DNA from 3 places in the Streptomyces sp. NBC_00876 genome. Region 2 is predicted to be linked to each of the others. Evidence: riboswitches for the same ligand, from Rfam matches in the RefSeq annotation. Region 2 holds a riboswitch; each other region holds the start of a gene.
The links. Region 2 has a riboswitch for S-adenosylmethionine ahead of OG782_RS35665 (putative leader peptide). Riboswitches for the same ligand answer to the same signal wherever they lie in the genome.
Positions count from the first base shown of each region.

Region 1: another riboswitch for S-adenosylmethionine. It lies ahead of OG782_RS32370 (hypothetical protein); the one in region 2 lies ahead of OG782_RS35665 (putative leader peptide).
Region 3: another riboswitch for S-adenosylmethionine. It lies ahead of thrC (threonine synthase); the one in region 2 lies ahead of OG782_RS35665 (putative leader peptide).

Region 1 covers NZ_CP108800.1:7,390,595-7,394,990, reverse strand. The annotation lists gene OG782_RS32375 (LacI family DNA-binding transcriptional regulator) at 1-878, opposite strand, end outside; gene OG782_RS32370 (hypothetical protein) at 1,387-1,782, opposite strand; SAM riboswitch class IV at 1,830-1,939, opposite strand; gene OG782_RS32365 (phosphocholine-specific phospholipase C) at 2,059-4,125, opposite strand; partial or broken gene OG782_RS32360 (SAM-dependent methyltransferase) at 4,304-4,396, opposite strand, start outside.
Region 2 covers NZ_CP108800.1:8,181,191-8,185,586, forward strand. The annotation lists gene OG782_RS35650 (benzoate/H(+) symporter BenE family transporter) at 1-1,123, opposite strand, end outside; gene OG782_RS35655 (helix-turn-helix domain-containing protein) at 1,278-1,886, shown strand; gene OG782_RS35660 (glutathione S-transferase C-terminal domain-containing protein) at 1,920-2,600, opposite strand; gene OG782_RS35665 (putative leader peptide) at 2,869-2,934, opposite strand; SAM riboswitch class IV at 2,971-3,117, opposite strand; gene OG782_RS35670 (N-acetylmuramoyl-L-alanine amidase) at 3,373-3,963, opposite strand; gene OG782_RS35675 (SWF or SNF family helicase) at 4,284-4,396, opposite strand, start outside.
Region 3 covers NZ_CP108800.1:4,746,797-4,751,192, forward strand. The annotation lists gene otsB (trehalose-phosphatase) at 1-137, shown strand, start outside; gene OG782_RS20795 (trehalose-6-phosphate synthase) at 114-1,505, opposite strand; gene OG782_RS20800 (glucosyl-3-phosphoglycerate synthase) at 1,559-2,518, opposite strand; SAM riboswitch class I at 2,673-2,799, shown strand; gene thrC (threonine synthase) at 2,817-4,109, shown strand; gene OG782_RS20810 (MoaD/ThiS family protein) at 4,151-4,396, shown strand, end outside.

The DNA of each region.
Region 1 (4,396 bases), 790 kb from region 2:
GGGATGGCCACCGAGGTGAGCCGTACCGAGGCCTGCGAGGCCACCTGCTCGGGACAGATCGCGACCACCGACACGTCCTCGGGGACGGCCCGGCCCTGCTGCCTCAGCAGGTTGAGCAGCGGCTCCACCGCCGACTCGTTCTGCACGATGAACCCGGTGGTGCCGGGACGCTCGTCGAATATCCGCGACAGGGTCTGGGCCATCGCCGGGTAGCCGCCCTCGCAGGGCCGGTGCAGCACCCGCACGCCGGTCTCCTGCGCCTTGGCACGCACTCCGTCGACGGTCCGCTCGGCGAAGCCGGTGTGCCGCTCGTATACGGCGGCCGCCTCGCCGATCACGGCGACCTCGCGATGACCGAGGCCGGCGAGGTGCTCCACGCAGAGCGCTCCGGTCGCCTCGAAGTCGAGATCCACACAGGTCAGCCCGTCGGTGTCGGCGGGCAGTCCGATGAGCACGGCCGCGCGGTCGGTCTCGCGCAGCAACGGCAGCCGCTCGTCGTGCAGTTCGACGTCCATCAGGATCATCGCGTCGGCGAGCGAGCTGCCCGCGATGCGCCGCACCGCCGCGGGGCCCTCCTCCCCGGTGAGGAGCAGGACGTCGTAGCCGTGGGTACGGGCCGTGGTGGCAACCGCGATGGCGATCTCCATCATCACGGGGACGTACATGTCGGTACGCAGGGGGACCATCAGCGCGATGATGTTCGACCGGCTGCTCGCCAGCGCCCGCGCACCGGCGTTGGGGTGGTAGCCGAGCTGCTGGATGCTCTGCTCCACGCGCTGCCTGGTGGGCACCGAGATGGAGCGTTTCCCACTGAGGACGTAGCTCACCGTGCTCGCCGAGACTCCGGCATGCTGCGCGACCTCGGCCAGGGTGACCATTCAGCTCTCCATCACGTGACGACGTCGGACACCGGCACGCATACCGGCCTGCTGCGACAGTTCGGCCAGATGAGGCGAAGCGCTTCGACTGGCCACCCTCCGCCTGCGACATGCGCAGATGATGCGAGACTAGACCCGCACACACAGCGTGTCCATAGCAGCGTCGAAGCGCTTCGACTCATCGCCTCCCGCTCGTTCCGGCCATGGCAGCAGCCATGGGGCTACCGCCACGATATGCCGGACACCCGGTTCGGAACATCAGCGGGACCGGGTGACTGCGCGCCTCGGGCCGCCGGCGGTGTCCAGTCGCCCAGTCAGTCGGCGATCTCCTGACCGGCCGCACCGGCATCGGTGAGCTGCGGCCGGTCGCCGCTGCCCGCACCGGAGCCCGGTCCGTCGTTGCGGTACTCCGCGAACCGGTCGTCCTTCCAGGAGAACCCGCTCCCCCGCTCGGTGTGCGGTGACCCGATTGCGACCCCTCGCTCTGCGGCCCGGTCCAGCCGTGGATCTACGCCTGTCCGCCGCCGCGCGCGGCGTCGCACAGGACCCCGCCCTCGAACCCGACGTTGACCAGTCCCTCCACCTTGCCGCCGGCGTCGACGAGCTTCAGCGCATGCCACAGCTCCAGCCAGTACACGCGTCCGCGGTGACCGGCGAGCCTCGTCCGCAGCACGTCCGGCGCATGGGTCCACACCTCGGGGAGGTGTCCCGCGTAGTCGAAGGCGGGCCGCAGTTCGACCCATCCGTCGTCACGGACGTCGCCCGCGGTGAGCAGGATCTCGACGGCCTGCCCGGGCTCCTGCCGGCACTTCTTGGCGTGGATCCAGTGCACATGGTGGCCCGCGGCGTACCGTGCGCAGCCGTCGTTCAGGACGGAGTCGTTCTGGGGGAGATGACGCAGCATGACGGGCTCGCCTTCCGGGTTGTGGGACCCCGAGTGCCCTGCACCGCGGTCCGCTGTTCCCCGTGCCCTGCGCACGGGGCAGGTCGTCACCCGGAGCACCCGCAGCGGAGCGGGGTGCCGTCCAGCAAGCCGGGGCTGTGCGCTGGAACTCATGACCCGAGGAAACTCTAACCCACACGAACAGCACGACCCGACGGGTGGTCAGGAACGTACGGGAGCGCCCGTACCCGGGCGCCACCCCCACGTGTCCCGTCCGGTCCGCCGGGTCCGCCGCACTCAGCCGGTGATGAGACCCGGGTCGCTCGAACCGGATTCGCCCGTCTCGACGTGCCCGGCGAAACGGCGCAGGAAGCCCGCGTCCGCGTCGGAGGTGACGGTGACGTCGTACCAGCGCTTGCTGCTTCGCAGGTCAAGGGTGTGCTTCACGGTCGCCCCGGCACCGACGGTGAAGGTCTGCGCCGCTCCCCCGTATCCGACCGCGCTGCGGACGGTGAGGTGGACGGCGCCGGAGCCTGCGTTGGACAGGGTGAGCTCAAGCTTTCCACCGACGGCTGTATGACGTGCCGTCACCTCGGGGCCGGCTGTCTTGCCGGGGGCCCGGAAGGCACGCAGGAAGCCGTTCGGGCCGTGGACGGTGAGGTCGGTCACCCCCTGCGAGTAGGCGGTGTTCCAGGCGTCCGACAGCGACTTCCCCGCCTCGGTGGTGTACGTCCAGGGCCCGTCGATCCGGTTGGCGGACGTCACCAGGAACTGCGCACCGGCGTCCGCACCGCCGCTGAAGGTGAGACGGAACTTCCCGGTGGCCGGGTCGGCGGCGCCGTCGACGAAGGGCGCGTAGCGCAGCGGCCGGGTGGGACGGGACCCCTTCTCCTGCTTGGGCACACTGCCGGTGGCGGGCGGCGCGGGTTTGTAGTCGGGGTGCCGGTCGCCGTCCGGGGGCTCGTAGGCGGCGGTCGACGGCAACGAGGGCGACGAGGTGTCGGTACGGCGGAAGTCGAAGGCGGAGGTGAGGTCGCCGCAGATGGCGCGCCGCCAGGGCGAGATGTTGGGCTCGCGCACACCGAAGCGCTCCTCCATGAACCGGATGACGGAGGTGTGGTCGAAGACCTCCGAGCACGCGTACCCGCCGGTGCTCCACGGGGACACGACCATCATGGGTACGCGCTGGCCGAGCCCGTACGGCCCTGCCACGTACCGGATGTCGCCGGGGAAGTAGTCGGCGGAGGTGTCCACGGTGGACAGGCCCTGGGAGGCGCCGGACGGCACGAACGGCGGCACCACGTGATCGAAGAAGCCGTCGTTCTCGTCGTAGGTGATGAAGAGAGCCGTCCTGCCCCAGACCTCGGGATCGGCGGTCAGTGCGTCCAGCACCTGCGCGATGTACCAGGCGCCGTAATTCGCGGGCCAGTTGGGGTGCTCACTGAAGGCCTCGGGGGCGACGATCCACGACACCTTCGGAAGCGTCCCGGCCTGGATGTCGGCCTTCAGGTCGTCGAGGAGCCCGCCGCCGTTCTTGATGTCCGTTCCCGTGCGCGCCTTGTCGTGGAGCGGATCCCCGGGTGCGGCATTGCGATAATTGTTGAAGTAGAGGAGCGAGTTGTCGCCGTACGTCCCTCGGTAGGCATCATCGATCCACCCCCAGGACCCGTCGGCGTCGAGCCCGTCGCCGATGTCCTGGTAGACCTTCCACGACACCCCGGCCTGCTCCAGGCGCTCGGGGTAGGTGGTCCAGCCGTACCCGGACTCGTCGTTGCCGAGCACGGGACCGCCACCGGTGCGGTCGTTCCCGGTGTATCCGCTCCACAGGTAGTAGCGGTTCGGGTCGGTCGACCCGATGAACGAGCAGTGGTAGGCATCGCAGACGGTGAACGCGTCGGCGAGGGCGTAGTGGAACGGGATGTCCTCACGGGTGAGGTGGGCCATCGTGGTCGCCGTCTTGGCAGGCACCCACTTGTCGTACGCGCCCTTGTTGAACGCCCAGTGACCGCCCGCCCAGTCGTGGTTCAGGTCCTGGAGGAACTGCATCCCGAGATCGTCGGCCGGCGGCCGGAAGGGCAGCACCTCCCTGCCGAGAAGATCCTTCTGGTGCCAGACCGGCTTTCCGCTGGGAAGCGTGACCGGCCGCGGGTCACCGTATCCGCGTACACCCTTCATCGTGCCGAAGTAGTGGTCGAAGGAACGGTTCTCCTGCATGAGTACGACGATGTGCTCGACGTCCTGGAGCGTTCCGGTACGCCCCCGCGCGGGAAGGGAGGCGGCGCGGGCGATGCTGGACGACAACGCGGTGAAGGCTGCGGTGCCTCCGGCGAGTTGCAGGAGCCGGCGACGGTTCAGTTCAGCCATGGGTGGGGGCCTCTGCGGGGTGAGGGGACGTGGGGCGAAAGCGACTGGAGTTTTCCAGAATCGGCACGCCTACGGAAGGCCCGTGCAGTGTGCACGCGGTGGCTTTCGGCCGAACAGACGGCAACGGACCGGAACGGAACGGATCCAATCGGAACAGCCGGCCAATGTTCCCCTGCCCCTACGGTTTCCGGGCCACAGCCCCGTAGACCGAAACGGGCTGAGTCTCCACCGGGAGCTCGCGGAGGTTGAGCTCCGGGTGCCAGTCGACCAC
Region 2 (4,396 bases):
AGAACGCCGAGCCGATCCCCAGGAGCGTCACGCCGGAGGCCGTGGCCAGGAACGTCACCACGGCTGCTTCCCGTGACGCCTTGTCGGCCAGGGCGGCGGTCAGTGAGGACTCGATGGTGGCGAGCAGACCGATTCCCGCGATGGCCAGGACGAGTTCGTGCGGCATGGCGGTGAGCAGGGAGGCGACGGTCGCGCCGAGCAGTCCCACGCAGAGGTAGAAGACGCCCGCCCACACAGCCGCCAGATAGCGCTTGTCGCGGTCGGGATGTGCCTCCTCGCCCGTGCAGATGGCGGCCGTGATGGCGGCGAGGTTGAGGCCGAACGCACCGAACGGCGCCAGTACGGCGTTGGCCGCGCCCGTCCACGTCATGACGGGGGACACCGGGACGTCGTACCCGGCGCCCCGGATCACGGCCACACCGGGCAGGTTCTGGGATGCCATCGTGACGACGAACAGAGGAGCGCCGACGCTCACGAGAACCTTCCAGTCGAACTCCGGGGCGGTGAAGACCGGTGTGGCCAGGGAGAGCTGGACCCTGCCCAGCTGCCAGCCCCCGGTGAACGCGGTCGCCAGCACACCTGCGGCGAGCGCCAGCAGCACCGCGTAGCGGGGCAGCAGACGCCGCCCGAGCAGATAGAGCACGAACATGGGGAAGGCGACCGCGAAGCTGCCGTGCATCGTGCTGAACAGTCCTGTGCCGAACCGCAGCAGCACACCGGCGAGCAGTGCGGCCGCCAGTGGCACGGGGATCCGGCTCATGACACGGCTGAACCACCCCGTCACCCCGCTCACGAGGATGAGCAGCGCGGAGAAGACGAACGCCCCGACAGCCTGCGCCATGGACACACCGCTCAGACCGGTCGTGAGGAGTGCGGCTCCCGGTGTCGACCACGCGGTGACCACGGGGGCCCGGTAGCGCAGCGACAGGCCGATGCAGGTGCAGGCCAGGCCGACGCCGAGCGCGAGCATCCAGGAGGAGATCTCGCGCGAGTCGGCCCCCGCGGCCTTCGCGGCGGTGAAGACCAGCGCCGCGGAGCTGGTGACCCCGACCATGACGGCGATCAGCCCGGCGACCACGGCGGAGGGCGGAGCGGCCGAACGTATACGGGTGAGCGCGAACATGAGTGAGCCACTTCCCTGTGCCGTGCGGGACGTCGCCGATGGCCGGAAGGGACCGGTGCGCCGCGATCTGTTCCGTATACGGAACGTTCTGTTTATGGAACACTAGAGAACCGGGCCGATGCCCGTCAACGCGACAGTGGAGCGGTGCACGCCGATGGGACTGAACGAGGACGTCGGACGCAGGCTGCGGGCCCTGCGGAGCGAGCAGGACCTGTCGCTGTCGGAGCTGTCGCGGCGCTCACGAGTGGGCAAGGGGACACTGTCGGAGCTGGAGAGCGGCCTGCGCAACCCGACGCTGGAGACCCTGTACGCGCTCGCCACCGCCCTCGGCCAGCCGCTCAGCGCGGTGCTGAGCGACCCGCTGCCGCAGGGCGCCCGGGCCCCGGATCCCGCCGGCGTATCGGGCACCGCCGTCACCGGGGTTCTGCTGGAACGGTTCGAGGACGAGGGCGGGGTCACCGATGTGTTCCGGATCAGCATCCGGGCCGGAGTCACCCAGGAGTCCGAGGCACATGTGCCCGGTACACGGGAGAGCCTGATGGTGCTGTCGGGCACTGCCGTCGTCGGTCCGCGGGACGGGGCCGTCGGTGTCGAACCCGGTACCTGCGCCCATTGGGCGGCCGACCAGCCCCATATCTACCGCGCGTTGGAGGGCGAGGTGCACGGGGTCCTGTTCGTGAACTATCCGTCGGCGGCCAGGGGCGCGGGGGAGCGGCCGGGCCCCGGCGGGCAGTCGGGGACCGGTCCGGCCGGCCCGGCCTGACGGAGCCCGCCGGCCGTCGGCGGGCTCCCCGGTTCACGCCGCTTCGGGTGTCACGGCGCTCCTGTCCGGGAAGGCGGGGTGGCGGGAGAGGCGGCTCACGTAGGCCCTGAGCCGGGGGTGTGAGCGAAGGGCGCCGGCCGGGCCGAGTTGGACGAGCGCCACCCACAGGTCCACGTCCGCCGCCGTCAGCTCCTCGCCCAGCGCGTAGTCGTGGAGACCGAGCCGGCCTTCCAGCAGGTCCAGGGCCGCCGACCGCTGCGAGGGCCCGGCCGCCGGGGTGACGTCCCGGTCCAGCAGATCGCGCAGGGCCTCGATGTCCGGGGCGAGGGCCGGCGGGTGCAGCGCGGAGGGGCAGGCGTCGTCGTGACCGGACAGCAGGCCCGCGAGATCACGGAGGATGCCGGGCGTGTGGTTGCTGACGATGCGCCCGCTCCACCGGTCGCACAGCGCGGGTGCCGTCAGCGGCCCCTCGTAGCGGTGCTCCGTGGCCTCGTACGCCCTGCGCAATGAGGCGTACGCGCCGGAGGTCTCGGCGGGATGCCCCAGGAGCGTGGTGGCGACCGAGCCCCGCAGACCGAGCAGCCCGAGGGTGATCGAGATGCGCAGCGAGCGCGGGCAGTTCTCCGACAGGAACAGCTCGTAGCGGTGCGGTGCGGCGTAGAAACCGCCGGCCAGGCCGACTCCGATACGGCTGTGGAGGCGCGGGGACGGCACGGCCGGCCTGGTCCGAAGGCGTGCGGCACCTGAGCCCGGCACGGGTGAAACCGAGGTACACGGGGACGGGTCGGCTGTACTCGAACTGCGCGATGCTGTCTCGGGCATGACTCTCCCTATGGGAATTCCTGGGGGGAACGAGGAAGCCACCGGCGCCTCGTGGGCACCGGCGGCCGGATGCGGAGCGACTGCGCCTGCGTACCGGTCCGGATCGAACGGACCTGTACGCAGCCGGACTCACCGGAGGCGTACGTGTCCTGTTCGCGGACTAATAGGCGCTGGAGACGCGCAGCAGATCGATGTGCAGGCGCCTCGTCAAACCGTTGCAGGGCATTGCCACCGGTCCCGCCTTCAGGACTCGCGATACGCGAGACCACGCTTGCCCCGTCGCACCGACGGGACCCGGTCGTCACCCGGGGCACCCCATCGCGGTGGAAGGGTTGCCTGCCAGCGGGCCGGGGCCGATGACCACCTGGGCGGGGCGGTTCCCGCAGAGGCGGCGCTGACAATCGTGACCGTCCACGCCAGTTTCGGCGCGCTTCGTGACTCCGTCAAGAAGGCTGTACCTGCTGTCTCGCCTGATGGGCACCGCCGTTGATGCTACCCCGGGCGTGTCCGGCTCACGGCACGCGCCGCACGGCCGCGAGCGTCCGCGATGGTGCGGCTTGCCGGCCGGCCGCCCTCGCACAGGGTGGGCCGGTCCGGTACCCGTTCCCGGGCCGCGGCGACAACCACGGTGCGGTCCCGGGGGAGTCCCGGGACCGGCGGCTTCTCAGCCCGTGCCGAGGAGGTTGACCATGCGGATGTAGCGGACCCAGTCCCAGTTCGGACCCGGGTCGGTGTGGTCGGTTCCCGGGACCTGGACGTGTCCGAGAATATGGGCGCGGTCCTTCGGGATGGAGTAGCGGTCGCAGACCGAGGCCGTCAGCAGCGCCGACTTCTCGTACATGACGTCGGTGAAGTAGGCGGGCTGGTCCACGTAGCCCTCGTGCTCGATGCCGATGCTGCGGGTGTTGTAGTCCCAGTTGCCGGCGTGCCAGGCGATGTTCTTCTCCCGCACGCACTGGTCGATGTAGCCGTCGGCCGAGCGCACCACATAGTGCGCGGAGACCTGCTTCGCCGGGTTCTGGAAGATGGCCACGGCGTCCGAGAACATCTCCTGGGTGACATGGATGATCACGTACTGGACCGGGTACGCCGAAGGCCGCGTCGAAACGGTGTAGTTGGACGTCGACGCGGGTACCCAGTGAGCCGACGGATAGTCCGTGTCCCCCGTTGTCGCGGCGGTGGCCCGGACGGAGGCGGGGAGCAGAGCAGCCGCGGCCGTCGCCGCGGCGCCCTGGAGAATCCTTCTGCGGTCCATGCGTACTCCTGTTGTGTGGGGGGACGGATCAACCGGCCGGGTTCCGGCAGTTGATCCGTCCGGACACCGACGACAGCGCGCAACGGCCCGGTACCCGATTCCCCCGGCATCCCGTGACTCCCTCATGTCCGATGACCGGAATGGGCTGTCCGATGTACGGCCGAGCGTCTCGCGGCCCCTACCGTACGGGTGACGAGCCGGTGGCGAAAGACGGCAGGAGTCCGAAACCGGCGTAGTGGAAGGGCTGTTCAGGACGGGACGGGCGGTGCGGGCAGCCGGACGGGAAGTCCGGCAGCCCGTACCCCTCCCATGATGCGCCGTCAGACGTCGGCCGCGCCGGCCTGCGCCCATGCCGCCGCGGGGTCGTCGTCGCAGGGACCCGCCGGGAACCAGGACCCGCCCTCCTTGCGGTACGGATACCAGCGCCCGTCCC
Region 3 (4,396 bases), 3.4 Mb from region 2:
GACCCGACGGCACCCCCGGCCTGCTGATCTGCAGCGGCAGCGCGGAAGTGCCGGAACTGGCCGAGCGCGCCGACCTGCTGGTGCCGGGGCCGGGGGCCGTCGTGGAGTTCCTGTCAGCCCTCGCGCAGAGCCTCTAGCTGGTCCAGGAACCACTGCTGCGGCGGCAGCGCGGTGGCCGCCGCGGCCAGCCGCTTCGAGCGCTCCGCCCGTTCGCCGTCCGGTGTCGTCAACGCCTCGTGCAGGGCCTCGGCGGTGGCGGACACGTCGTACGGGTTCACCGTGATCGCGTCGGCGCCCAGCTCCTCGTACGCCCCCGCCTCCCGCGACAGCACCAGCACGCAGCCGTGGTCGGAGACGACCGGGACCTCCTTGGCGACCAGGTTCATCCCGTCCCGGATCGGGTTGACGAGCGCCACGTCGGCCAGCCGGTACGCGGCCAGCGAGCGGGCGAAGTCGTCCTTGACGTGGAGGACGACCGGGGTCCAGTCCGGCGTCCCGTACGCCGCGTTGATCGCGTCGGCGACGCGCTGCACCTCGGCGGTGTACTCCCGGTACACCGCCAGGTCCTGCCGCGAGGGGTAGGCGAACGCGACGTGCACGACGCGGCCGCGCCATTCGGGCCGGCCGTCGAGCAGGGCGCGGTAGGCGTGCAGACCGCGGACGATGTTCTTGGACAGTTCCGTACGGTCCACCCGCACGATCGTCTTCCGGCCGGGGCCCACCTGCTCCCGCAGCGCCGCCATCCGCTCGTCCACGTCCGCCTCGTGCGCGCGCCGGCGCAGGAAGTCCGCGTCGGCGCCGAGCCCGTGCACACCGATCCGGGTGTGGCCGGTGCCGCCCAGGATCTCCGTGCAGCAGCCGATGAACGCGTCCGCCCAGCGCCGGGTCAGGAATGCCGCCCGGTCGGCGCCCAGGATGCCGCGCAGCAGCTGTTCGGCGATGTCGTCGGGCAGGATCCGGAAGTAGTCGACGGGCGCCCACGGGGTGTGCGAGAAGTGGCCGATCCGCAGGTCGGGGCGGAGTTCGCGGAGCATGCCGGGCACCAGCGCCAGGTGGTAGTCCTGCACGAGGACCGCCGCACCCTCGCCCGCCTCCTCGGCGAGCGCCTCGGCGAAGGCCCGGTTGTACGTCTCGAAGGAGGCCCACTGCCGGCGGAACTCCGCGTCGAAGACGGGCTCGAAGGGGGTCTGGTAGAGCAGGTGGTGGACGAACCAGAGCACCGAGTTGGCGATGCCGTTGTACGCGTCGGCGTGCACGTCCGCGTCGATGTCGAGCATCCGGACTCCCGGCTCGCCGACCCCGCGCCGCACCGCCTCGCGGTCGCCGTCCCCGAGTGCGGCGCACACCCACATCTTGTCGTCGACGGCGCTCAGGCCGGAGACGAGTCCGCCGCCGCCCCGTTTCGCGTCGAGGGAACCGTCCTCGCGCAGGGCGTACGACACCGGGCCGCGGTTGGACGCGACGAGGACCTGGGCAGCGGGCTGGAGGGCGTGCTCGGAGACCATGGGCGGAACCTAGCCCGATCGCGAAGCGCCCAAACGTGCGAAGTCGGCCGTTGTCACGCCGCGCGGCGTGACACGTACTCCTCGATCTCCCGCATCGGCGGCCGTTCCTCGGTGTCCACCGCGTACGTGTGCGGGACGAAACCGTGCTCGCCGCGCTCGAACTGCGTCAGCGACGGTCGGACCAGGTGCCCGCGGGAGAGCCGCAGCTGGGCGGTGCGGTAGATGGCGGCCGCCATCCGGCCCAGGGCCTGGCCGTCCTGGTGGCGGTGTTTCCTGACCCCGACGTCCACCTGGGCGAGCGCGTCGAGGCCGACGGTGTGCAGGGCGTCGACGAGCAGGCCCAGCTCCACTCCGTAACCGACCGGGAAGGGCAGCCGCTCCAGCAGTGAGCGGCGTACGGCGTACTCGCCGCCCAGCGGCTGGACGAAGCCGGCCAGCCGCGGCCAGTGGAGATTGAGCAGCGGCCGGGCCACCAGCTCGGTCACCCGGCCGCCCTGGCCTGCGGTCCCGTCGAGGGGGCGGTCGTACATCGCCTTGACGAACTGCACGTCCGGGTCGGTCAGCAGCGGGCCGACGATGCCGGAGACGAAGTCCGCAGAGAAGTCCTTCAGGTCCGCGTCGATGAAGCACACGATGTCGCCGCCGGTCACCAGGAGTGAGCGCCAGAGCACCTCGCCCTTGCCCGGGGCGGCGGGGACGCGGGGGAGGATCGCGTCCCGGTGCACCACCCGGGCGCCGGCCCGGCGGGCGACCTCGGCGGTGGCGTCCGTGGAGCCGGAGTCGATCACCACGAGTTCGTCGACCAGCCGGACCTTCTCCATGAGCTCGCGCCGGATCGTCGCCACGATGTCCCCGACCGTCGCCGCCTCGTTCAGGGCGGGCAGGACGACACTCACACGGCCGTGGCCGGCGGCACTCCCGCCGGGGCCCCGGGCGGCCAGGAGACGCTCCAGCGGGCGGTCGGCGGCCGACCAGGAACGCCTGGTCAGCCAGCGTTCGACCTCTTCCAGCACGGTCGATACTCCCTGTATGTGATCCATCTCGCGGTTCGGACGACTATCTCAACAGTCCGGTGCTTCGGTTACAGTCTTGAACAACGCAGATGACCGTCGCATGCCGGGGGTCCGTCCGCCGATAAACGCCTGGATCCATGATCCAGTGCCATAGCGCTCATCCAGAGGGACTGAGGGAACGGCCCGTTGAAGTCCCGGCAACCCTCCTGCCGACCGCGAGGTCAGGTGGGGAAGGTGCCAATTCCGTCTTGTGGCGAAATGCGTCACGAGGAAGATGAGGAGAAAGGGCCTCGCCATCATGGCTGTTGAGACTGTTGCAGCAAACACCGAATCTTCCGTGGACCTCGGTCCCGCCGCGGCGCTTTCCTGCCGCGAATGCGGAGAGCGATTCGAACTCGGCCCCATTTTCGCCTGCGCGTCCTGTTTCGGGCCGCTCGAAGTGGCGTACGACCTGCCGAGCGGCTCCCCGGACGAGCTGAAGAAGCGCATCGAGGCCGGTCCGAACAACATCTGGCGCTACGCGCCGCTGCTGCCGGTCCCCTCCGACGTCGCGGACAAGCCCAACATCAACCCCGGCTTCACCAAGCTGGTCAAGGCCGACAACCTCGCCCGTGAGCTGGGCGTCACCGGCGGCCTGTACGTCAAGGACGACTCCGGCAACCCGACGCACTCCTTCAAGGACCGTGTCGTCGCGATCGCCGTCGAGGCCGCCCGCGCCTTCGGATTCACCACCCTGTCCTGCTCCTCCACCGGCAACCTCGCCGGAGCGGTGGGCGCCGCCGCCGCCCGCGCCGGCCTGCGGTCCTGCGTGTTCATCCCGCACGACCTGGAGCAGGGCAAGGTCGTCATGGCCGCGGTGTACGGCGGTGAGCTGGTCGGCATCGAGGGCAACTACGACGACGTCAACCGCTTCTGCTCCGAGCTCATCGGCGACCCGCTCGGCGAGGGCTGGGGCTTCGTCAACGTCAACCTGCGCCCGTACTACGGCGAGGGTTCCAAGACCCTCGCCTACGAGATCTGCGAGCAGCTCGGCTGGCAGCTGCCCGACCAGATCGTCATCCCGATCGCGTCCGGCTCGCAGCTCACGAAGATCGACAAGGGTCTCCAGGAGCTGATCAGGCTCGGCCTGGTCGAGGACAAGCCGTACAAGATCTTCGGCGCCCAGGCCGAGGGCTGCTCCCCGGTCTCCGCCGCCTTCAAGGCCGGTCTCGACGTCGTGCGGCCGCAGAAGCCGAACACGATCGCCAAGTCCCTGGCGATCGGCAACCCGGCCGACGGCCCGTACGTCCTGGACATCGCCCGCCGCACCGGCGGCGCCGTCGAGGACGTCGACGACGAGCAGGTCGTCGAAGCGATCAAGCTGCTGGCCCGCACCGAGGGCATCTTCGCCGAGACCGCGGGCGGGGTGACGGTCGGCGTGACGAAGAAGCTGATCGAGGCCGGTCTGCTGGACCCGTCGCTCACCACCGTCGTCCTGAACACCGGCGACGGCCTCAAGACGCTGGACGCGGTGGCCGCCACCTCGCAGGCGAGCGCCACGATCCGCCCGAGCCTGGAAGCCTTCCGCGCCGCCGGACTCGCCACCAGCTGAGAAGCGTTCGACCACCCGAGACTTCAGGAAGGGCACCCACCATGAGCGTCAAGGTCCGTATCCCCACCATCCTCCGCACCTACACGGGCGGCCAGGCCGAGGTCCCGGCCGAGGGCGCGATCCTCTCCGAGGTCATCGAGTCCCTGGAGAAGGACCACCCGGGCATCGCCGCCCGCGTCCTGGACGACCAGGGCAAGCTGCGGCGCTTCGTGAACGTGTACGTCAACGACGACGACGTGCGCTTCGAGGGCGGCCTGGAAGCGGTCACCCCGGACGGCGCCGGAATC